4 regions of the Methylomonas montana genome follow, and region 3 is predicted to be linked to each of the others. Evidence: riboswitches for the same ligand, from Rfam matches in the RefSeq annotation. Region 3 holds a riboswitch; each other region holds the start of a gene.
The links. A riboswitch is a leader RNA that binds a small molecule or an ion and turns the genes downstream of it on or off. The one in region 3 is predicted to bind cyclic di-GMP.

Region 1 (5,617 bases), 850 kb from region 3:
GCTCTAAAAACCGGCCGATCTTTGGCGCACAAAAACCAGTTTATTCAGAACGAACAAAATTCGATAAATGGGTTTATATTAGGAGTTTAGAGGATTCGAATTACTTCAAGGACTTCCCTGAATAAAAACGGTAGAAGTTTTTTGGGGGAATTTATTGGGGTGAACGATGGGGCTCGAACCCACGACAACCGGAATCACAATCCGGGACTCTACCAACTGAGCTACGCTCACCATAATGATGAATTTTTGCGATGGCACGCTTGGCAGGACTCGAACCTGCGACCCTCGGCTTAGAAGGCCGATGCTCTATCCAGCTGAGCTACAAGCGCAAATCTTGGTCGGGGTAGAGAGATTCGAACTCCCGACATTCTGCTCCCAAAGCAGACGCGCTACCAGACTGCGCTATACCCCGAATTGACCTTCTTATTATCCTGGGAAGCTGATGCTGTCCAGAAAGATGACTATAATAGAGAGTTTTGTTTTTTATGTCAACTGATTTTTTATTTTACGGTAAAAAATTATTTGGCGGCGTTTGCTGTGGAGTGGAAATGGCAGTTAAAACTAGAGCTAAGCTTATATAAACGTTAACGAAATTAATATTTATATAACAGTTAAGCTCTTAATCTATCACGCACTCCAGTCCATCGACTTTTTGAAATCCACGCGGTAATGCCGTTCCCCGATTGGCTCGGTTGCCGGTATATTGGGCGATGTCCATCGCTTTCAGTGTGACGAAGCGTTTGCCGGACAGAATTTTCAGCTCGCTACCCGCTGTCAACGCTGTAACCGCTACTACCGCATCTTTGCCGGATGCAATGTCTCCGCTCGGAATCTGGATTAGCTTGTTGCCCTTGCCTTTTGCCAATTCCGGTAAATCCTGGGCAGGGAAGATCAGCAAGCGGCCTTGCAAGGTCGCCACCGCCAGCAAATCGTCGGCATTTGGAATCGGCGCCGGCGTCATTACTTTCGAGCCTGTCGGCAGACTCAGCACGGCCTTACCGGCCTTGTTCTTACTGATGAGTTCCTTCAACTGAACCCGAAACCCGTAACCAGCATTACTGCTCATCAACAACCAGTCATCCGGCTGACCGCTGAACACGTCGGTAAACAGGCTGCCCGGCGGTGGATTCAGGCGACCGGTCAAAGGCTCTCCCTGGCTGCGCGCCGACGGCAGGTCGTGAGTGGTGATGGTGTAGATCCGGCCGCTGGAATCCAGCACATAGGCCGGCTGGGTAGTGCGGCCCTTGGCGGAGGACAGATAGGCGTCGCCGGCTCGATAGCTGAGACTTTCCACCTCGATGTCATAACCCTTGGCTGCACGTATCCAACCTTTTTGCGACAGGATGATGGTCACCGGTTCGTTGGCGATCAGCTCGGTGGTGTCCAGGGCTTGTGCAGCCTCGCGGGCGACGATGGGCGAGCGGCGGTTATCGCCGTATTTTTCCGCATCGCGCTCAATTTCCTTACGGATCAGGCGATTCAGCAAACGCTCCGAGCCCAGGGTTTTTTCCAGCGCCTGGCGTTCCTGTTCCAGTTCGTCTTGTTCGCCACGAATTTTCATTTCTTCGAGTTTCGCCAGATGGCGCAATTTCAGCTCCAGAATCGCCTCGGCTTGCAAGTCGCTCAGGCCGAAACGTTCCATCAACACTGGCTTGGGATGGTCTTCGCCGCGGATGATCGCGATCACTTCGTCGATGTTCAGATAGGCGATCAGCAAGCCTTCTAAAATATGCAAACGCGCCAGCACCTTATCCAGCCGATATTGCAAACGGCGGCGCACGGTTTCGGTCCGGAAGCTGATCCATTCGGTCAGAATTTGTCTCAGGTTCTTGACCTGCGGCTTGCCGTTCAAACCGATCATGTTCATATTGACCCGGTAATTTTTCTCCAGGTCGGTGGTAGCGAACAGATGCGACATTACCGCATCGACATCGATGCGTTTGGTTTTGGGAATGATCAACAGCCGGGTCGGATTTTCGTGGTCGGATTCGTCGCGCAAATCTTCGATCATCGGCAATTTCTTCGCCAGCATCTGCGCGGCGATCTGTTCCAGCAGTTTGGCGCCGGATACTTGATGCGGCAGTGCGGTGATGACGATGTTGCCATCCTCTAGCTCGTATTTGGCACGCATCTTCACCGAGCCGTTGCCGGTGGTATACAGTTTTTGAATGTCGGCTGCGGCCGTGACGATCTCGGCGTCGGTCGGATAATCCGGGCCTTTGATATGCTCAAGCAAGCCTTCCAGCCGCGTTTCCGGTTCGTCCAGCAATTGCAGGCAGGCACCCGCGACCTCGCGCAGATTGTGCGGCGGAATATCGGTAGCCATGCCCACCGCAATACCCATCGTGCCGTTCAGCAATACATTCGGCAACCGCGCAGGCAACAGGCTAGGTTCTTTCAAGGTGCCGTCGAAGTTGTCAGTCCAATCCACCGTGCCCTGGCCCAACTCGCTGAGCAGGGTTTGGGCATAGGCTGTCAGCCGCGATTCAGTGTAACGCATCGCCGCGAAAGATTTCGGATCGTCCGGCGAGCCCCAGTTGCCCTGGCCGTCTATCAATGGGTAACGATAGGAAAAGTCTTGCGCCATCAATACCATGGCTTCGTAGCAGGCCGAGTCGCCGTGCGGATGGTATTTACCCAGCACGTCACCGACGGTGCGCGCGGATTTTTTGTATTTGGCCAGCGCGGTCAGCCCCAGTTCCGACATCGCATAAACGATGCGGCGCTGCACCGGTTTCAGACCGTCGCCGATATGCGGCAAGGCACGGTCCAAAATCACGTACATGGAATAATCCAGGTAGGCTTTTTCAGTGAAATCCTTTAAAGGCAGTTGTTCGAAGTTTTCCTGTACACCCATTTTATTGCTGATGATCCTGTTTGGTTAGCCGTCGAGTCGTGACGTATTCGAGGGGCGCTAAAATACCACAACACCACGCTATTGCTCAGTAAAAACCTAGCTTCCCTGATGGCAACGTCTACGCTGGCGACGACTTGCCAAGCCGCGCATGACCAATACCTAACTACTTTTTGGCGCTGCACAGTCATGTTTGGCATCGTCCAGCCAATATCCCTTTCCATCAGCACATAGTTTTGGCCTCTACCGGCGACGCAAGATGTTCCTGGAGCCGTTACTCGCGCTCAATCAAGTCAATGGCGAGCTCTAACGGATTAAGTGATATGCCTCGATATTTTTGAGTTAAATAACGTTGCGAACCAATTTTATGCCGATGAGACAGCAAACATAAAACAATCATTTCAATATGTTATGAGTTTGGCATCAGAGTTGCTCAGCTCGAACTGCTATGCATTTTGGGGGATTGGTTACTTCATAGGGTCGTCATCCAGCGATACATAACGCCTGCCTGGGGGTTAACAAGGCGACGAGGACGCTAAAAACGGAATATGGCTTTAAAAGTAACCAATGGCTAGCAGGGAATAGAAACACTGTTTATTAGCGAAATGGTTTTAAAAAACAAGCGTGTAAAAGCCAAACCTGCCGTGAGGCAGGGACGGAAAGCCATGGGTCTTGCGGATTCAAAACGGTAAGACAGCCGGGCTGCCACCTTATTCATTAATGTAAGGGGATTGATAAATGAAAGTGATTAAATATGGACGATGGATGTTGGCGGTGGTGTTACCGTTGGTTGCTGGAGCGGGTAACGCAGCGACTTCAATGACTGATGGTAAATTCACGTACGATGCACCCGGCGTCGGCGAGCCAAGCTGGCCGTTATTCTTGGATACCAACGAGACTATCAAAATAAGTAAAAAAGGCTCGGGCTCCAATACTTATTGGCAGCTGATTGGGAGCGGCTCAAGTGCTTCATTCTGGGGCAGCCTGACCAATCATGTCAATTTGGGCAAAGAGAGCGTGAAATATCAGGCAAACTTCAACTCTGCCGGTGAACTGATCACTTCGATAGGCACTACAACGCTAAAAAACTATTTGGAAATCAAAGGGACATTACCAGCTGGCTCAATTGGCGAAACGTCGTGGAATGATCTACCTTATCAAACCTTGCTGAAAGCCGACCTGCTGGATGCAAACCCCGCTAACGGCTCACCGAATTTGATCGGCACCTATGGAGGTGTCGCCCTGGGCTTCAACACCAAGTTTACTGGTGGCTGGGCGCCGAGCATCCCCGGATTGACGGGCGGATCGACCGGTGAAAACTTGTGGCTGGCAGGCGTGAGTTCCGATTTCTTAAAGCTGGTCAAAGCCCTCGACGGCGATGGCAGCAACGGCACGCTGAGTTCATTGATCGGTTCGTCAAAAACCATCAATTATGTTTCATCAGTGGCTGCGGTCCCCGTACCTGGCGCCGTTTGGCTGTTCGGAACCGGCCTGATGACTTTATTGGTCAGCCGCAGAAAAAATGCCGGCTGCAGCCTCGCTGTCTAACAAATCAGAAATCGCCTGATGCCACGTTAACGGGAATGACGGTAACGTGGCCTTTCGGCAAAGCAGATGGCTTTTAGTTTAGGCCATTATCATAAGTTACTGCGCGCGGTCATCATGATCATCGGCACGCGTGCATTGTTGCTGCTGACTGCCGTGGTCGGCATTGACCGACGCTTCACGTGCGGCGACGCCGGTGTCGGTGAAGTCGGTAAACAAGCCGTCGACACCCAGATCAAAGTAATAAGTCATTTCCTGCTTGGGGTCGGTGAAGCCGTAACCGCTGGCATCGTTACGAAAAGTCCAGGTATGAACCAACAAACCTTTGTCGTGCGCTAGTTCCACGACGCCGGTACTGCCGTCGACGCGGCGGTCGTTGATGGTGATTTTGCCGTCGCCGTTGCGGTCTATGCCGTCGGCTACGGTTTTAAGCAGATAAGGTTTCCAGGGGCCGATAGCGTCGGCATAGGATTTGACGAAATCCAGACCGTCATTGCTCAGCAAATCGGCGAAGGTGCGCGGATCGCCTTTCACGACGAAGTCGTAGGGTTGTTTGTACGGTGGCACTAACGAGATCGAACCGTCGGCGTTGACATCGTCGGCATCAATCAATTGCACTAGTTTGATGTCGGTGTAGTGACTCAGGTATTGCAGGTTGCCGACTTCGAAAGACTGGATGAATACCGGCGCGCAGGCGCTGTTGCCGTATGCTTGATGCAATTTTTTCAGTAGCTTGTTTTCAAAGAGGTTCGCACCGAACAAAGGTTTTTGGTTGGCGCCAATCAACGTGGCGTGATAGGTGGAGTGTTTGATTTCGGGATAGATGCCTATGGGGCGGCCAGTTACTTTGCTTTGGCTTTTAGCTAACGCGATCACTTCGTTGAGCGTAGGGATTTGGTATAGGCCGTTGTATTGCTGATCGCGGTCGGCGCGGGCTTGCACGGCGCGCAGGGTTTTGATTTCTTTCAGCGTGAAATCGCTGGCGAACCAGTCGTTGTATTCGACACCATCCACCAGGCGCTTGGCTTTGCGGTCGGCGAATTCCGGATGGCTGGCGACGTTGGTGGTGGCGCCTATCATCGGCTCGTGGCGGGCGATCATATGGCCGTCCTTGGTCAATACCAGGTCGGGCTCGATGAAGTCGGCGCCCATTTCGATCGCCAAGGCATAGCCTTCCAGGGTGTGTTCCGGACGATAACCAGCTGCGCCGCGATGGCC
Region 2 (5,617 bases), 830 kb from region 3:
ACCAGCGTCCGCCGACATAGGCTTCAAACCAGGCATGAAAATCCATCGGCTGTAGGCCGTACAAATAGCCCACCACCATGCGGGCCGGAATGCAGAGCGCCCGGCACAGTGCGATACCCAGATGCGCCAATTCGCGGCAAACGCCTTCGCCGGCCAGATTGACTTCCACTGCCGACATCTGAAAGTGCGGGGAATCGGGATTGAAGCGGATATAGTCGCGTATCCATTGGTTCAGTCTGGCGACCTGATCGTAGCCTGGCCTCTCCTCGGCGACGATTTCCCTAGCCAGATCGATGAAGCGGTCGGATTCGCAATAGCGGGTCGGCAGCAGATAAGTCAGTACCGTTTCCGGCAAATTCTGTACCTCGGTAAACGGCGCGCCGGGACAGGTGTCGATATGTTCGGTGGTGTGAATATCGGCGCTGGTATGCACGGAAAACTCGCCGGGCGGCGCGATCAACCGTTGACAGAGGTTGCCGTAGTAGTCGGTATATTCGAAAACCGGCACCGTCGGCTTCAAGGTGTAAGACTCGCGGGCCACCCATTGATTGGCGCCGTTACGCGGCCGCAACATCAGGATAAACGGGGTATCGACGCTGACGTCGAAGTTGATTTCGCAGCTAGTTTGCAGCCACATGTTGGTTATCCTTTTTTGATTACCGAGAAATGTCAGCCATATTTTAGCAGCTGTCGGCAGGCGGTAATTTTACTCTGGAATGACGGTTACGGATGGCTCTCCGTCAACGGCGATTACCTGTCGGCGTTGACGCGCCGACGCAATCATTATACGGGCCTATCGAGCTTCGTGGTTTCCTGGAAATGGAATAAATCCGCAATGCTTGGATATAACAGGCACCTATCCCTGACCATTGTCTTGGAAAACTATGTTATCTGGCATTTCGATAATCAGGGATTTAACTCGCTTTGTCACAAAATTCACGTTTTCCGACCGTGCTGAGCCATGCCGACCAGTCAAAAGCCAAGGATGAACGACATTGGTCTGCTTATTGCTTTGGTTTGCTAGATCACTTGCTGCGGCATGGCCGCAATCGGAATAAGGCCGGTCATGCCAAGTACTAGCAAGTATTTGAACGACTACTCCCTTCAATCCGGAGTAATCCACAAAATTCAACAGCGTTATTTTAAATGCTTGGCATGATCAGGATGCCTTCGCTCAAGGAGAGGAGCGGCGTCGTAGGGATGACGACATTTAGCCACATCCGCCGTGAGACGGAGTCGGAAAGCCACGGGTCTTGGAACGAGACAGCCGGGTTACCTTCAAGTGACAGGCCTGAGAGTACTGTTTGCCGGAATTGCGAAAACCACTGCAGCGGTCGGCCAAGGCCTTGAAGATTAACTGCAACCGTAAATCGCTTTTTAAGGATAAATAATGAAACAGAGAAAAAACCATCGCTCGAAATTGGCTAATGCCGGGGTATTGGCATTTGTGGTATTCAGCGGATTATTGGCACCCGCGTCGGCCAGTGCGGCCTTGGTTAGCGGCAATGCCCGCATCAGTATCGACAATAGCGCTTTTAGCGCGGCGGCCGGCTGGATTGTGGATCGTTATTTCGACGCCAGCTATAACACCACCGCCATCAATGCAAATACGGCCGGCGGTAGCGGTTCGACCTCGAATATGCAGTTTTCAGTTAACAGTGTCGATACCACGGTTTTTTACGGAAATCCGCCCAATCGTTATCTGGAAGCCACCACGACGGATACCGGTAATACCGCAGCGGGTCAGATTGGCTTGAGTGGCGCTTTAAGGCTGGCTGTGCCGGGTAATCCGGGGGCAGGGGTTTTGATGCCTTATGACTTTACCTTGGAAAAAATCGGCAGCATCTGGAATTTGGTTTCGCATGACTTGTTCTTTAAAGGGACGACTTTTCTACAGTTAAGCAATGCCAGCGAATCGGTCAACGCTAACGGCGAACTGACATTGAGCGGCGACTTGATCTTAGGCGGCGGCGTGGGACCTACTACTTATCCGAACGCATTTGGCCTGACCTGGAGTTCGTTCCTGGGGGTAAGCGGCGCCGGACAGACCGCTGTTGTCGGTAGCCTGAGCCTGACGCCGGCTGCGGTACCGCTACCGAGCGCAGTGTGGTTGTTCGGCAGCTCGCTGTTGGGCTTGATTGGCTACAAACGCCGTCAGTTGCATTGCGTGAGCGCTTAGATCATTGTCCTGCCAGATGCAGCCGTATGCGCTGCATCTGGCTTCCCCACCTGTTTGCAATGTCGTCGTGGGGCATTCCGTCAGGAGCGAACCACGGTATTTGTTCGACGGCTATTCAAGCCGGCCAACGAAGATGCAATACCGGGCTGATCGCCGCTCAAATCCATAGACCCTGGACGTAAATCCAGCGAGAGAAAATAATGAAAAAGTATCACTACCCTGTTATTCGCGGCATGCTGGTTGGCGTGGCCGTATATGGTGCATTCGCTTTCGGCAATGCGGAAGCGGCCACGGTAAGCGGTGGCGCCATGACGCTAAATCTGGATCGGGACGCGCTGATTGCCGGGGTGATTAAAGATAATTACCCCGACGCGCCGACCGAGACATTTTCTATCTGTTGCCGGCCTTCTCTTTACCTGGAAGAGTATTTCGATGCCTCGGCGGCATCGAAAACGTCTAGCCAGCTTCGAGATGAAAATACACCGGATCTTTACGACAGCGTGTCGGATGAAATTTCCGCCCTTGGTCGGCAATTTCAGGTCAACGCCTCGTCCCTGCCGGTCAATCCGTTAGGTAGGCAAAACAAAGCCACCACCTTTTCATTCGATCCCGCCAATTTAAGCGGCACGGCGACCGGGCAGATCGGATTGGGCGGCGTGATGCGTTTTCGGGTCGATGTCGACCCGCCGAATAACCGCGTACTGTTTGGCGATCTGGATCTGGAGTATATCCCGGCGTTGGCAAATGCTGTCACCGGGCAATCCGGTTGGATTTTGATGAACAACATCGGCTTTCGGATCGGCGGGTTTGATTTGTTCGATGTCAGCACCCAATTGAGCGGCAACACATTGAGTTTGAGCGGGATTCTGGGTCTGGGCAATGGCTTCGATCATCTCGGCGGCATCCGCGATACCCGAGTCGGCACCTTTAGCTTTCAAACCACTGTCGTCCCGTTACCGGCTGCCTTTTGGTTGTTTGCGAGCGGGATAGCGGGGCTGGGGTTCTCGACTTATCGTAAACGTTGGTCCTGAGCCGTACGGCGAATGGAAAAACTATGGAAGCGCTGAACAAATAGTCATCTTTTTGTAGTGCTAATACTCGTCATGTCCCAGATTGCATCGGGACATGACGTCAATTTTAATTAGCCATCGATAACGTCGTCGTCGGCGCTTTCTAACGCTACCGGTTTGGCCTTGAACACTTCGGCAACCAGCTCCAACTGGGCGCTGAAATGCGGCAACGACGGAATCTTCCAGCCTTTACCGATGACGCGGGCCAGCAGGTTGTTCAGCCAGGGTTTGTTCGAGCTGGCATGATGGATGATGAAGCGGTAACCCTCGCCGTCATTGAACACGGCAAAATCTTCCAGGCTCAATTCAATCGGTACTTCCTCGCCATAAAGCAAGGTCTGCGCATAGATTTTTCGGGCATCAATGTCGAAATTGAAAGCCTGCAATTCGGCAACCCCTTTGAGTATCTTGTTGGCTACCCAAATGATCAGTGCGTTGGGTGTCAACTTGATAACGATTTTGACCAAACTGGATTTAAAACTCATGGCTCCCCCTGTTTTTATTGTTTTATGGTCAGTTGTAGGCCGGAATCAGCATAAGTGTTTTCGGCAAGTTTGCTACTCCCGGTCGCCCAGCTTAGGTAAGCGCTCGGCCAATCCCATTGCATGTCGGGTCAGCAATTGTTTGGCAAACGGTAGGTGGTCCAGCAGGGTCAGGCCGGCGTTACGCACGGCTGCCAACGGCAGATTGCCGTTGGAGAACAGCTTTACCACGCTGTTGGTAAAACCTATGGTTTTGCCATGATCTTGTTGGCGTTGCCGGCTGTAGTTTTTCAGCAGGCGGGCATCGCCCAAATCGCCGTTTTGCTGTTGTTGGTCGATCAACATTTCTGCCAGCAAAGCCACATCGCGAATGCCTAAGTTAAAGCCTTGGCCAGCGACTGGATGCAATTGATGCACGGCGTTGCCGATGATCACGGTGCGGCCGGAAACCATGCTTTCGGCACGGATCAGGCTTAACGGAAAAGCCCGGCGCGGCGCGGCGAGTTTCAGTTCGCCCAAACGGTAACCGAAACAGTTCTGCAGCTCGGCGAGAAACTCGCGGTCGTTGACGTTAATCAGTGTCTCGGCTTGCTCGTGGCTGCGGGTCCAGACCACCGCCGATTGTTTGCCGGCCACCGGCAGCAAGGCCAGCGGGCCGAATTCGGTGAAGCGTTCGAAGGCAGTGTTGCGGTGCGGCAGCGCCGATTGCACCGTGGTGACCAGTGCGGTCTGTCCGTATTCGGTAACTTGTTGCGGAATTTCCAGCAGCTTGCGTACCGTGGAGTTGCCACCGTCGGCGCCGACCAGCAGTTGCGCGCTGACATTTAACGAGCTGCCGTCGTGCTGTTTCAGACTGACATTGACCGCGTCACGGCCGGACATCAAGCCGGCGACTCTGGTTTGGTACAGGCAAACCGTGTCGGTTTTTTCGACCAGATCGGCCATGTGCTGTTCGATGTCGCGGGCGACGATCACGTAACCCAGCGCTTCGACGCCTTGATCTTCCGCCGCCAGCCGGGTCTTGCCGAAGTGGCCGCGGTCCGAGACGTGAATATGTTTGATGGCGGTGGCTTTGTCGGCGACGCCGCGCCAGGCGCCCAATGCATTCAGCAGTTCCACGGTGCCGGCCGCCAAGGCCAGTGCGCGGTCGCCGGCCGGCGAATGGCGCAGTTGTTCACGGCTATTGGCTTCGACCAACGCAATCTTCAAGCCGCTATTTTTCAGCGCCAGGGCCAGACAGTTACCGGCCAGGCCGGCGCCGACGATGATCAGGTCGAAATCGGTTTGCATTGCTTAGCCCGCCATCAGCGCTTCGATGTCGGCAACTGCTTTGGGGACGCCGTGAGTGAGAATCTCATGGCCGTCTTTAGTCACCAACACATCGTCTTCGATACGAATACCGATGCCGCGCCATTGCTTGTCCACCGTTTCGCAGTCGGCCGGCACGTACAGGCCTGGTTCCACGGTTAAGACCATGCCCGGTTCCAGCAGGCGCCATTCGTCCTTGATCTTGTAATCGCCGACGTCGTGCACGTCCATGCCCAGCCAGTGGCCGATGCGGTGCATGTAAAACTGTTTGTATTTTTCGTCCTTGATCAGTTTTTTGGGTTTGCCTTTTAACAGACCCAGTTCGATCAGGCCCCTAGTGAGCGTTTCCACCGAAGCGTCGTGAGCCTTGTTCCAAGGGTTACCGGGTTTGATCTCGGCCAGCGCGGCGGCTTGGGCATCCAACACCAATTGATAGAGCTTTTTTTGCGGTTCGCTAAATTTGCCGGATACCGGAAAGGTGCGGGTAATGTCGGCGGCGTAATGGTCGCACTCGACGCCGGCGTCGATCAGAAGTAGATCGCCTTTGTTGAGTTTGTCCTTGTTGTCGACGTAATGCA
Region 3 (5,617 bases):
GTCCAGTATTGGAAGGTATTTTCCGCCCAATCTCTGTATTTGCCGCTGACTACGTTAGCCAGAGTCGGCGCGACGCCGTCCAGTTTCACGAAACGGAATTTGCTGGCAGCGGCGGTTTTTTTCTCCAGCGACTGGATACCGACCGCCCAACGCACGCCCCAGGTGTTATCAAAGCCGTTAGCGGCGTTGGTGCCGTCATCCAATTCATCCAGGCAGTTACCGACCGAACCGGAAGTGTTGTTTTCGTGGATCATCGGATAGCCGTCGCCTTCAGCAAAGCCCAAGGCAACCGCGTCACCTGCTGGCGGGGTAGCGCCAGCGGCAGTGGTGCAGGGGTCTTGCAGGAATTTGATGTTGGATTGCGCTTGTGTACCGGAACCGTTTTCGCGGCGGCAGGTGTGCAGGTTAGACGCGCCTGGCAAATAAGCGGCAGCATTGGCAGCAGCCCAATCATACAGACCCAAACCGGTAGCACCGACTTTGATTTGGTTCCAGTCCGCCCAGTTACCGGCGTGAATCGCCGCCACTTGCGCAGAACTCAAGCTAGGCATGCAGGCTTCGGCTTCGCTGCCGACGGTGCAAGTCGCCGGAATCGCGCCGGTCGAAATTTGCGCGGCTTGCAGGGCAAAGTACAGTTTTTTAGTGACAGGTACGCCAAAGGCCAGCGCCGAGGCGCTTTTCACGGTCAATTTGGCCACGTCGTCGGCAGTCACGTCCGAATAACCGGCTGGTGTATTGTTGCCGGTAAACTGCGCAGGGTCGACGTCGGAAATGCCGAAGTCAGCGATGTGCTTGACGTATTTGGTAGGATCAGCCAGGTCGTAAGGGCATTCGATGACACCCAAAGTGGTGCCGGCAACCGGTGCGGTGACTTGAGTGCAAGCCGAGCTGATTTTCAAAAACTCGATACTGGCACTAGCGGCATCGCCATTGGCTTCGGCGATCAGCGGGCTGACGCCGAACGCGGAACCGCCAGCACTGCGTTTATAAACCAGGATGTTAGGCTTATTGGTTGGCAAACCGCTGTTGGTGGCGGCTTTTTCGCACAAATAAGCGTTTTGGTCGGAGCCGGTCAAGCTGTCTTTATATTTCCAGACTTTTTTGCTGCTGTCGCAAACTTTATCGACAGCTGGCACGGTGGAATCGGTGATCAGCTTTTCGATGAAGTTGACCGCCGCGGAAGCGCCGGACAAATATACGGTGTTGGTTTGCGCGGGATCGATGATCGGCAAGTTGTTGGCATCAACGTTGATGGCCGCTTGCGCGCCGGAAGACAGGGCGGCGGAAATCGCCACGCCTAATACTAATTTTTTCATGAGTTTTTCCTCTGGTGTTAAGATTGAATCATTGAGACGGGATGGCAAACAAACGCCATCCCTGGGAACCTTACGCGGCAGCGTGTTTACGGCGAGTCATGCGCAACACGCCCATCAGGCCGGCGCCGAACATCCAGACTGCGGCAGGCAGCGGCACCGCGGCAACGGCAGGACCGTAGCTCAACGAGTTGCCTGCCAATGTCCATTTACCGGCAGTCAACACAGGTGCAGCAGTGCCGTTCAAGTAAAAGAAGTTACCGGCCGAACCATAGGCAATATTCGCTGCCGCATCACTTTTGGTTCCCCACAAGGTATCGGCAGTGTTGAGTTGATTGTGCTGTCCGGTATTGGCTGTATCGGAATCGGCCACCAATGAACTCAAGTTTGCCGCTGTGTTGGACACTGTTTCACCTGGGTTATCAGCCAACGCACCGCCGTTGATCGCGCCGGCGTGATTCTTGATACCAGTACCAGCAGCAGCCGCAACAGTTAAGTTGGTGTAAGCAGCCGGAGCACCCGCACTGGTTGCCAATTGTTTGGAGCCATTACCTACCGCAACCGTAAATACAGTTTGTGATGCATCCAAACCGGCTGAAAAAGTATTCCACAGCGCGTAAGCTGACAGATCAAAGCTTTTGGTATATGAAGCATTACCAACATTAGCAATCAAATCACCGTTGGTCAGACCCAAATCCAGCGTAAAAGTCAGGGCTTGGCTTTTGTCATAAACAGACAAAAAGGCTTCTGAGAGTGTAGCGCTACCGGTTGCGATACTCGCGTTCGCCGCGCCAGCGCCTGCCAACAGAGCCGCAGCCATTAAAGTTTTGCCGAAATGTTTCATTGTTTGTTTCCTTATGATTTAAAAATAAAAGTCTAAATACACAAGGTGACAGCCCAGCCATCTTGAGCATTGTCAATGTACGTCCTTATCATCGCCAGCCATCCAGGCCACCCGCCAAAGCAGGCATGACATTCAATACTCAAGATCCGAAGCTTTCCGTCCCCGCCTCGCGACGAGTTTGGCTTTTACACGCTTATTTTTACACTGCTATCTAACACCAAGACGGTGCTGCTCTCCCCGCTACCATGTTGCATGTCGCTCTACCCTCGCCGACTCCCTAACCTCTTCCGTCGCCTACTCCCTATGCGTGCCGTCCTTGCTCCCTAATCTGTCCTGAATCTTTACGAACCGCCCGAATAGGGCCTGTCCTTCAGTTGCGGCGGATTATTCCAGAGCAAATCGGGGGTTTCCGTTACACGTCTGTTACGGTTTCGTTAAATGTAATACGCACGCCACCGCGACTCGCCGAAAAGCCGTCAGCCATATCGGCCCAAGCGTTTGTTTTAATTGAATAGCTTTCCGCGACGATGCTGAAATGACTTCAGCCAAGGGAACTTGCCGGTAAACCGATCCGGCTGTACAGTTGGACTTTTAAGGACTGCAAGTCTTGCGCTTGCCGACTAAACATCACTATCGGCTGTCAAACGAAAGGAAACGGAATGAGCGAAACAACAACCCTGGAACAAGCTTTTGGCAGCGCCGCCCACCCAATCAAAGGGCTGGAGCATTTAGCCAGGGATTTGAATCGCTGGTATTTGAACCAGCCGGCCGAGCATCACTTCCTGCATCCTTGTGTGATCGACGGTAAACCGGCGCTGGTGTGCCAAGCCGGTTTGAGTCTCAATGCCCAAGCAGCCTTTGCAGCGTTGCAAGATATTGCCCGGCGTTACGGCATTTATTTAAAGGAAGACAGTCGCTTAAAGAACGATGACTCGATTCCGCATAACCGCCGCCGCAATGTCTGTTTGGTGTTAAGTTTTTGTATCGGCATGATGGCGACTTCTCGGGTCGTCACTGCCAAAGATTTGCTGCCGGTCAATGCCGTGCAGCCGGCGGCCAGCCAAATTACCGAGCCGATTAGCCGGATGCAAGCCAGCCTGGCGGTCGGCGGCGATGGCGTCTCGGTGATTCGCTTGCGTCAGCAAAAACCGCCCTCTGCCGCCCAGGTATTGGCCGCGTACAGTCAGAAACAAGCGACGTTAACAAGCAATCAACTCGCGGAAACCGAAATCGCCGGCTTCCTGACCACGCTCTATCAAGCCGAATCTGGCGACCCTGCTTCGATCAACGCCGACCTGGCCGCCATCGCCGACTATTATTCGCGCTATCCGCAAGTCATCGGTTTAATCAACGAGTTACGCGGCCAAAAACTGACACTCAAATATCGGCAAAACAACTGGCAGACCCAAGCCTGGGGCAACCAATATGGCGTAGACAGCGTCACCATCTACTTCGACACCCGGCTGGGCGCGCAATTGCTGAACGCCCCCGGCTGCGACGCCACGCCGGCCTGTAGCATTTCGCCGGCCGACGCTTTATTACACGAATTACTGCATGCCAAATTGATGCTATTGGATAGCCAACATTTCATCGAAGGCGGCGGTATGGCTCAAACCTTGTATCCATTTGAGCATGAGCGGGAAGTGATCTCGCACGAAAACGAGCTATACCAAGACATGAATCAAATGGATGGCCTGGCCCGGCCTTTGCGGCATCGGCATAGCGGCGAATTGCTACAGGTAAGCTGCCCTGCCTGCACCCCGACCAAGCAAGTTGCCTCGGCCGATTTAAGCCTGTAAAACTGGAGGGGATCTCTAAAATCTCCTTCTTCCTCCGGAGGCTGTCGTAAAAGTCAAATGTAGGTTGGGCAGAGCAGAGCGAAGCCCAACAAAACCAAAATGTTGGGCTTCATTGTATTCAGCCCAACCTACCTTTTACGACAATCTCCTCCAGGAGAAGGTTGAGATCAGGGGATTATATCAGTAACTTATACCCTCACCACTGGTTACAGATCATGACGTAAGCATCCAGCCGCGCAATTTTCCAGGCCGCACCCTGTATCTGGACGATTGCAGGGTTATCGGAAACGCCGGTTTTCGCGAGCACTCGATCACTCATGCCTACCGAACCTTGCCCACCCGCCTCAAGGCGCAATCATGCCGTTGTGCAAATAGCTTTCTTCGTAATTGAAGACAATATTGGCGTCCGGCAGTACCAGCGCCTCGTTTTTGCCCTTGTAATCCAAGCGAAATAGTAAATCCTTGATGATGTTGATCCGCGCGGCCTGCTTGTCGTCCGACCTGACCACGGTCCACGGCGCGGACAAATGATGGGTTCTGGCAAACATGATGTTGCGGGCGTCGCTGTATTGCTGCCAATGTTTTTGCGCTTCCTTGTCGATGGGGCTGACTTTCCATTGTTTAAGCGGATCTTTTTCACGTTGTTTCAGGCGTTCTTTCTGTTCGGCCTTGCTGATGTCCAGATAATATTTCAGCAGTTTGATGCCGGAGCGCACTAGCAATTGCTCGTAGTGGGAAACGGTTTCGATGAATTCGTGATATTCGGCGTCGCTGCAAAACTCCATCACCCGCTCGACGCCGGCCCGGTTGTACCAACTGCGGTTGAACAATACCATTTCCTGCGCGGCCGGCAGATGGTGCGTGTAACGTTGAAAATACCAGGTGCTAAGGTCGCGATCGGACGGTTTGCCCAGCGCCACCACCCGAATTTCCCTCGGGCTGAGATGCTGAATGATGCGCTTGATGGTACCGTCCTTGCCGCCGGCATCACGGCCTTCGAAGATAATCAGAATCTTGTCGCCATGCTTGATGATGTGGTTCTGCAACTTGACCAGTTCCTCCTGGAGTTGTTGCAAAGTATCTTTGTAGACTTGTTTATCGGGTTTGGGTGCGTGTTTTTTGCTCATGGTGGCCGGCCTTGTTTAAAGTGTGTCGGTAAACATAGCAACAATGCGCGCGTATTGTAATGGCCGGATAAATTTGGCCACTTTATTAGATGTTGGGCGAGCAAGCGTTTTTCGCTTGTCCACCGAATTGGACGATTTCGCGTGGGCACGAAAAACATATGCCTCCCGGCTAGCTATCAAAATTCAAGTTAATTTCAATCCGCCAACAACACCCTACCCAATAAACTCCCCTTGTCGATCGAGGCAACCGGCTCCGCCGCGCAACGTTCGATCATCGTCAATAATTGCTGTCGCAATAATTCGTTCCGCTGTTGCTCGGCCTGCATCGTCAATTTGATCTCGGCCATCACCGCCGACAAGCCCTGCTGCAAGCCTTTCTGCAAGCCTTTCAACGCCGCCTTCTGCAAGGATGGCTGGATTTTTTTATGCAGGAAAAACGGGATCAGCCAGCTCAGGGCAATCAGCAATACGCTATGAACCGCAAAGTCTGTGCCGAGATAAGCCGTGGCGTCTGCGGCGCTGTGATAGTAGCCG
Region 4 (5,617 bases), 1.2 Mb from region 3:
CGCCGGCCACTTGGGATCCGGCCAACCCAGTGACGCCGTTCACACGTTCCCTGAGTGGCACTCCCGATGCCTGCGCGGTCCCTGTCGTCAATCCGGACTTCGGCAGCGTGGAACTGCGTTAGGGATATTAACGCGGCGATCGCAACGATAGATTCGGAAATTCAAGTTGATTCCATAAGGATTTGGCGGGCTTGAATGGCACGAGGATGTGCACCTTTCTTCGATAGGCAGGTTTGCGAGACCTGCCAACCAGTTTCATGCCGCCGAGCACAGGATGTCGGGGCGGTTGTCGGAGCTATCGAAAATACCAGATAGCGTTAACAAGCAACACTTCAAGCTGTTGCCATAGGATTTGGCTGGCTTGAACGGCACAAGGACGTGCCGCCTTCCGCCGATATGCGTGGTTTGACCAGATCGCTATCGGCAATTGTTCATTTAACCCAAGGCGTCTCATTGATGTTGGACACTAAAATTTTTCTTAGCCGCGCGGCTGCTTTGGTCTGGCTGTCGCTAGCCATATTACTCGCCAATCCAGTCTTCGCGGCGATTCCATCAAGCCAGTTTAGTCTGGGCGGCTATCTTAACGCTGGCAGCCCCGCCAGTTTCGACCTGGCCGCCTTGCAAAGCTATGCAGAGGCCAATCCCGGCGCCCAGAAAACCGTTACCTTGAGCAATGGCGATGTTTACACCGGCGTATCGCTGAGCGGTTTTCTCGGTAGTTATTTAAAGACCGATCCTACCGTACCGAAGAACGACATCTTGCGCGATTATGTGGTCGCCACCGGTACGGACGGTTATAAGGCAGTATTTTCGTTGGCGGAAATGAATGCCTCCTTTGGCAATCATAACGACATCCTTGCCTATAAACTCAACGGCGCGGATTTGACCAGCAACGGCTTCGCCCGCATCGTGTCGCCCGATGACGTCAAAGCTGGGCGTTGGGTATCGAATCTGTCCAGTCTGCACGTCGGCCATGTCGACTACACACCCGCCGCCTCCGGCGTGTCGGGACAATTTACCGTCAATGGCGCGGTCGCCAATGCCGCGACTTACGGCCTGACCAGCCTGGCGGCCGCGCTGCCGGCGCAGACCGTCACTGTGAATACGCCACCGCTGACTGGATCGTCGTTTACCGGCGTATCGCTTTGGGATTTAGTAAATCTGTCCGGCATTAATGCTAATCCCGCCGTCAAAAACGACATTCTCGGTAAATACGTAGTTGCTACCGGCAGCGACGGCTATCAGGCGGTGTTTGCGCTGGGCGAACTGAATCCCAATTTCGGCAATATCTCGGTACTGGTGGCCTATGCCGACGGCTTAGGCAATTCGCTAGGTAACAAAGGTTTTGCCGAATTGGTGGTGCCGGGCGATGTCGCCAAGGGCGGCCGTTATGTTTCCAATCTGACCAGTCTGACCGTGGTCAGCGTGGCGTCGGTTCCTTTGCCGGCTAGCGCTATTTTCATGCTCAGCGGTTTGTTTGCGTTCGGTTTCAATAGTTACCGTAATCGTTTACATGGAACAGCCCGATAACATTTAAAGGAGAGCGGCTCCTGAAAATATCCGACGAGGATGTAAAGCCGTTTCGCTGTTCGATCTTGATGGCCTTACCCATCCGTACCAGATTCACTATAACTCAAGAGAAATATGATGCGAGCCATACCCAAAATACTGATGTTTAGCAGCCTTGTTCTGAGCTCGATCGTCCATGCCGATAAACTCAAAGCGGAGACTATCGACAAACTGGGCGAAAAACTGTTTTTCGACCCGGATCTTTCTAAACCCAGCGGCCAGAGTTGCTCCACCTGTCATAGTCCGGCGGCCGGATTCGCCGATCCGAACAAGGCCCTCCCGGTGTCAAGAGGCGTTCTCAAGGACCGCTTAGGTAGCAGAAACGCGATGACCACGGCCTACACGGCTTACACCCCGCCGCTCCATTTCGATCCAACCGTGCGTCCGGCCTTCCCGCAGGGCGGGTATGTGGGTGGCTTGTTCTGGGACGGTCGGTCGCAGACGGGAACGCTGGAAGAACAGGCGAAACAGCCTTTCCTGAACCCGTTGGAGATGCATAACCAGGACAAGTCAGACGTGGTGCGTTCCGTCCGCCGCTCGTCCTACGCCCATCTTTTCCGCAAGGTATTCGGGCCGCAATCCCTAAACGATGTCGATACGGCCTTTCAGCATATCGCCGAAGCTTTGGCGGCTTATGAACGCTCGGACGATATGAATCGGTTCAGCGCCAAATACGACTACTTCCTGGCCGGCCTGGCTACGCTGACGCCCGCGGAAGAAAGGGGCCGGCTTCTGTTCATGGGCAAGGCGCGCTGTTCCAACTGTCATACGCCCAAGGGTGGGCCGGACGGCAGACCGCTGTTTACCAGCTTCGGTTTTCAAAACCTGGGCGTACCGAAAAATCCCGAAAACCCCTACTACGACCTCCCGCCGGAGCTGAATCCAGATGGGGCGGATTTTGTCGATGTCGGTTTGGGCGCGGTGGTTAACGATCCGCTGCAAAGAGGTAAATTCAAGATTCCGACGCTGCGCAACGTAGAGGTCACTGCCCCTTACATGCATAACGGCGTGTTCAAGACGCTGCACGAAGTGGTGATGTTCGACAACACCCGCGACGTCGCCAGTTGGCCGCCCGCCGAGGTGCCGGAAACCGTCCATCGCAACGCTCAGTTGTTGCCAGGCACTTTAGGCCGGCTGGGTCTTAGCGCCCAGGAAGTCGACGACATCGTGACGTTTTTGACGACGCTGACCGACGGCTTCCGCCCGGAAACCAGCCCTGTTCCCCTTCCTTAGAACATTGGAATGGCAATTAAGGAACCGCGCTGAAAGGTGGGTAGGTAGCTTGGACTGGCTGCCTACCCTTTCCGAGGCACTTGGTATGATTTTCCCAGTATTGGTTTTCGTCCTGTTGAGAAAACTTGAAGGAGGTTTATTAGTGAATAACACTTGCACCATCAATCCTGCATTGCGCGCTCGCTTTGCATGCCTTTGCCAATTGATGGCATCGGCACTGTTAAGTCATCCTGCTTCGGCCGAAGATCTTGCCAGACAGGCGGAAGTCGCCCGTCGCGGCGCCGAAGTGACGCCGATTTCCCTGGCCCGGACTCAGCATCAATTTCTAAAGACAGCCGACGGCGGCGTGCAGCGGATCGTTGCCCGCGACGATATGGATCTGGAGCAGGTTTGGTCGATTCGCCGCCATTTGGAGGAACTGGCACAACGTTTCGGGCGTGGCGACTTTTCCGCCCCGGCCTTCATTCATGGCGCCGATATGCCGGGCTTGGCGCAGTTGCGCGCTGCCTACCAGGCCAATTACAGATCGGTTATACAGCCGAGGCGGGAGGCGCCAGCCTAAGCTTCCGAACCAAGCACGCAGCGCTGTTCAATGCGGTGCATGAATGGGATGGCATGGCATGGCATGGATAGGGACTGAGCCGAGGTTTTAGTCATCGCTGGAAGCGCAGGGCATGTTGTACCTATGTTGTGTTAATTCAAAATCAGAAGTGTGTAAAAGCTAAACCGATCGTGAGGTCGGGGCGGAAAACTGCGGGTCTGAGGGTTCGATACATCACGATAGCCGGATTGCCACTTTAATTAATTAAGGAGATTTAAATGAAAGTCGTTAAATATGCACGCTGGGCCTTCGCCCTGTTGTTACCGCTGGCAGCCACCACGGGTAACGCTGTGGCCGATGCGGTGCCATACTCATATAACGCCACTGGCGTCGGCGCGCCAAGCTGGCCTTTGTTCCTGGATGTCAACGAAACGATCAAGATCGAGAGAAAAGGTTCTGGCTCAAGCACTTATTGGCAATTGAAAGGCACCGGTTCCACTGCTTCATTCTGGGGCGATGTGGACAATTATGTTAATTTGGGTAGCGATAGCGTGAAATATCAGGCTAACTTCAACTCGGCCGGCAAATTGATCACATCAATCGGTTCTACGAGCTTGAGCAACTATTTGGAAATCAAGGGCAGCCTGCCTGCCGGCACCTTTGGCAACACCTCATGGTCCGCGCAACCCGAGCAATTGTTGCTGAGCGCCAAACTACTGGATATCAACCCTGACAACAATACTCCCGACTATGTCGGCACCTATGGCGGTTTCGCTGTGGGTTTCAAAACTAAATTCACCGGTGGCTGGGCTGCGAATAACCCTGGTTTGACCGGCGGTTCTACTGGCGAAAACCTCTGGTTGGCGGGTCTGAGCAACGGCTTTTTAGATCTGGTCAACGCATTGGATGGTAATAACGGCAACGGCTCATTTAGCTCCTTGATCGGCTCATCCAAAACCATTAAAAATGTCGTATCCGTCGCTTCCGTTCCCGTCCCTGGCGCGGTTTGGCTGTTCGGTACTGGTCTGTTAGGCCTGCTGGCTGGCCGGCGCAAAGCCGCTGGCTCAAGGCAACCGCTGCGAAACCTTGGAAACGAAGCGCTAGCGAGTGAAGGTTGAGTAGTCCCTGGAAGCCGCAGCGCCGGGCGGTTTTTCGACTAGAAAAACTGCAAGGCATCGCGAAACGGCGTGGAGTCATGCGAGAGCCAAGGCTTTGATCCCCTGGTTGGGTCAAAGCCGAGGTGACGCGGACGGCCAGGGCCGCCGCAGGCAATCACCGTGACAGTGTAGGCGCGATTATTCACTCAGGGATGATGAATAATCTTTACCGCCGGAAGCCGTCACTCGCCGATGAATGGTTCGACGCGCAACTACACGACCATGGAGCCGATGCGATGAATATGAATTGCCCCATGCATAGCCAACATCAACCGAACTAATTCCGCTAACACTCATGACGCACAATGCACTGAAGTGGGCCTTGAGCCTGTTTTTGTTACCTTCTCTATGCCTGGCTTGGTGGAACGACGACTGGTCGTCGCGCCGGCAACTGGCGGTGGACGCAGCGGCGACCGGCGCCGACATTCAGGAGACGCTGAGCGATGTGCCGATACTGGTGCGGCTACATGCCGGCAACTTCGGCTACTTCGTCGAACTGGCCGAGAACGGCCGCGATTTTCGATTTTTAAAAGACGACAAAACCCCGCTGGTGTACGACGTCGAGCAAGTCGACCTGTTGAGCGAGATCGGTCTGATCTGGGTGAAACTGCCGCAAGTGCGCGGCGGCGTGAGCAGCGACGACTTCTGGCTGTACTACGGCAACGCCAATGCACCGGATGGTTCCGACCCGAAAAACCTCTACGACGTGGCGCAAGGTTTGGTCTACCACTTCAAGGACGGCGAAGCGCTGCCGCAGGACGCCACCGCCTACGCCAGCCACGCCGCCGACTCCAAAGCCACGATTCAGCCGGCCGGTTGGATAGGTGCTGCGGCTCAATTCACCGGCACCGGACCATTGTCGATTAATCCCGCGCCGCAGTTGGTCATGGCGCCCGCCAAAGGCTGGACTTTTTCTACCTGGCTGAAGCTTGATCAGCCGCAGAACGCCGCCAGCCTGCTGGAAGCCCGCGAAGGCGCGAATGGTCTGGAATTGAGCATTCAAGGCACGGTGTTGAGCGCTAAGTGGTTAGCTGGCGCGAGCACCGCCTCGGTCAACCTGACCCTGGGCCGCTGGCAACATATTGCTGTGACCGCCAAGAGCGACAAACTAGAACTG

Region 1: linked by a shared signal. The riboswitch ahead of QZJ86_RS17645 (PEP-CTERM sorting domain-containing protein) and the one ahead of QZJ86_RS13575 (hypothetical protein) in region 3 are both predicted to bind cyclic di-GMP.
Region 2: linked by a shared signal. The riboswitch ahead of QZJ86_RS17580 (hypothetical protein) and the one ahead of QZJ86_RS13575 (hypothetical protein) in region 3 are both predicted to bind cyclic di-GMP.
Region 4: linked by a shared signal. The riboswitch ahead of QZJ86_RS08290 (PEP-CTERM sorting domain-containing protein) and the one ahead of QZJ86_RS13575 (hypothetical protein) in region 3 are both predicted to bind cyclic di-GMP.

What each region holds. Positions count from the first base shown of each region.
Region 1 is NZ_CP129884.1:3,816,470-3,822,086, reverse strand. It holds tRNA gene QZJ86_RS17665 (tRNA-His) at 156-231, opposite strand; tRNA gene QZJ86_RS17660 (tRNA-Arg) at 253-329, opposite strand; tRNA gene QZJ86_RS17655 (tRNA-Pro) at 336-412, opposite strand; gene parC (DNA topoisomerase IV subunit A) at 620-2,857, opposite strand; cyclic di-GMP riboswitch class I at 3,477-3,564, shown strand; gene QZJ86_RS17645 (PEP-CTERM sorting domain-containing protein) at 3,620-4,402, shown strand; gene QZJ86_RS17640 (glycerophosphodiester phosphodiesterase) at 4,499-5,617, opposite strand, start outside.
Region 2 is NZ_CP129884.1:3,796,697-3,802,313, reverse strand. It holds gene QZJ86_RS17585 (transglutaminase family protein) at 1-637, opposite strand, end outside; cyclic di-GMP riboswitch class I at 1,204-1,280, shown strand; gene QZJ86_RS17580 (hypothetical protein) at 1,391-2,179, shown strand; gene QZJ86_RS17575 (hypothetical protein) at 2,380-3,210, shown strand; gene QZJ86_RS17570 (hypothetical protein) at 3,321-3,734, opposite strand; gene ubiH (2-octaprenyl-6-methoxyphenyl hydroxylase) at 3,807-5,021, opposite strand; gene pepP (Xaa-Pro aminopeptidase) at 5,025-5,617, opposite strand, start outside.
Region 3 is NZ_CP129884.1:2,963,680-2,969,296, forward strand. It holds gene QZJ86_RS13570 (hypothetical protein) at 1-1,316, opposite strand, end outside; gene QZJ86_RS13575 (hypothetical protein) at 1,387-2,157, opposite strand; cyclic di-GMP riboswitch class I at 2,252-2,350, opposite strand; gene QZJ86_RS13580 (hypothetical protein) at 2,817-3,956, shown strand; gene QZJ86_RS13585 (hypothetical protein) at 4,153-4,275, opposite strand; gene ppk2 (polyphosphate kinase 2) at 4,301-5,083, opposite strand; gene QZJ86_RS13595 (GTPase) at 5,278-5,617, opposite strand, start outside.
Region 4 is NZ_CP129884.1:1,779,572-1,785,188, forward strand. It holds gene QZJ86_RS08270 (hypothetical protein) at 1-122, shown strand, start outside; gene QZJ86_RS08275 (molybdopterin-binding protein) at 457-1,530, shown strand; gene QZJ86_RS08280 (cytochrome-c peroxidase) at 1,645-2,802, shown strand; gene QZJ86_RS08285 (hypothetical protein) at 2,945-3,364, shown strand; cyclic di-GMP riboswitch class I at 3,513-3,599, shown strand; gene QZJ86_RS08290 (PEP-CTERM sorting domain-containing protein) at 3,622-4,461, shown strand; gene QZJ86_RS08295 (DUF2341 domain-containing protein) at 4,796-5,617, shown strand, end outside.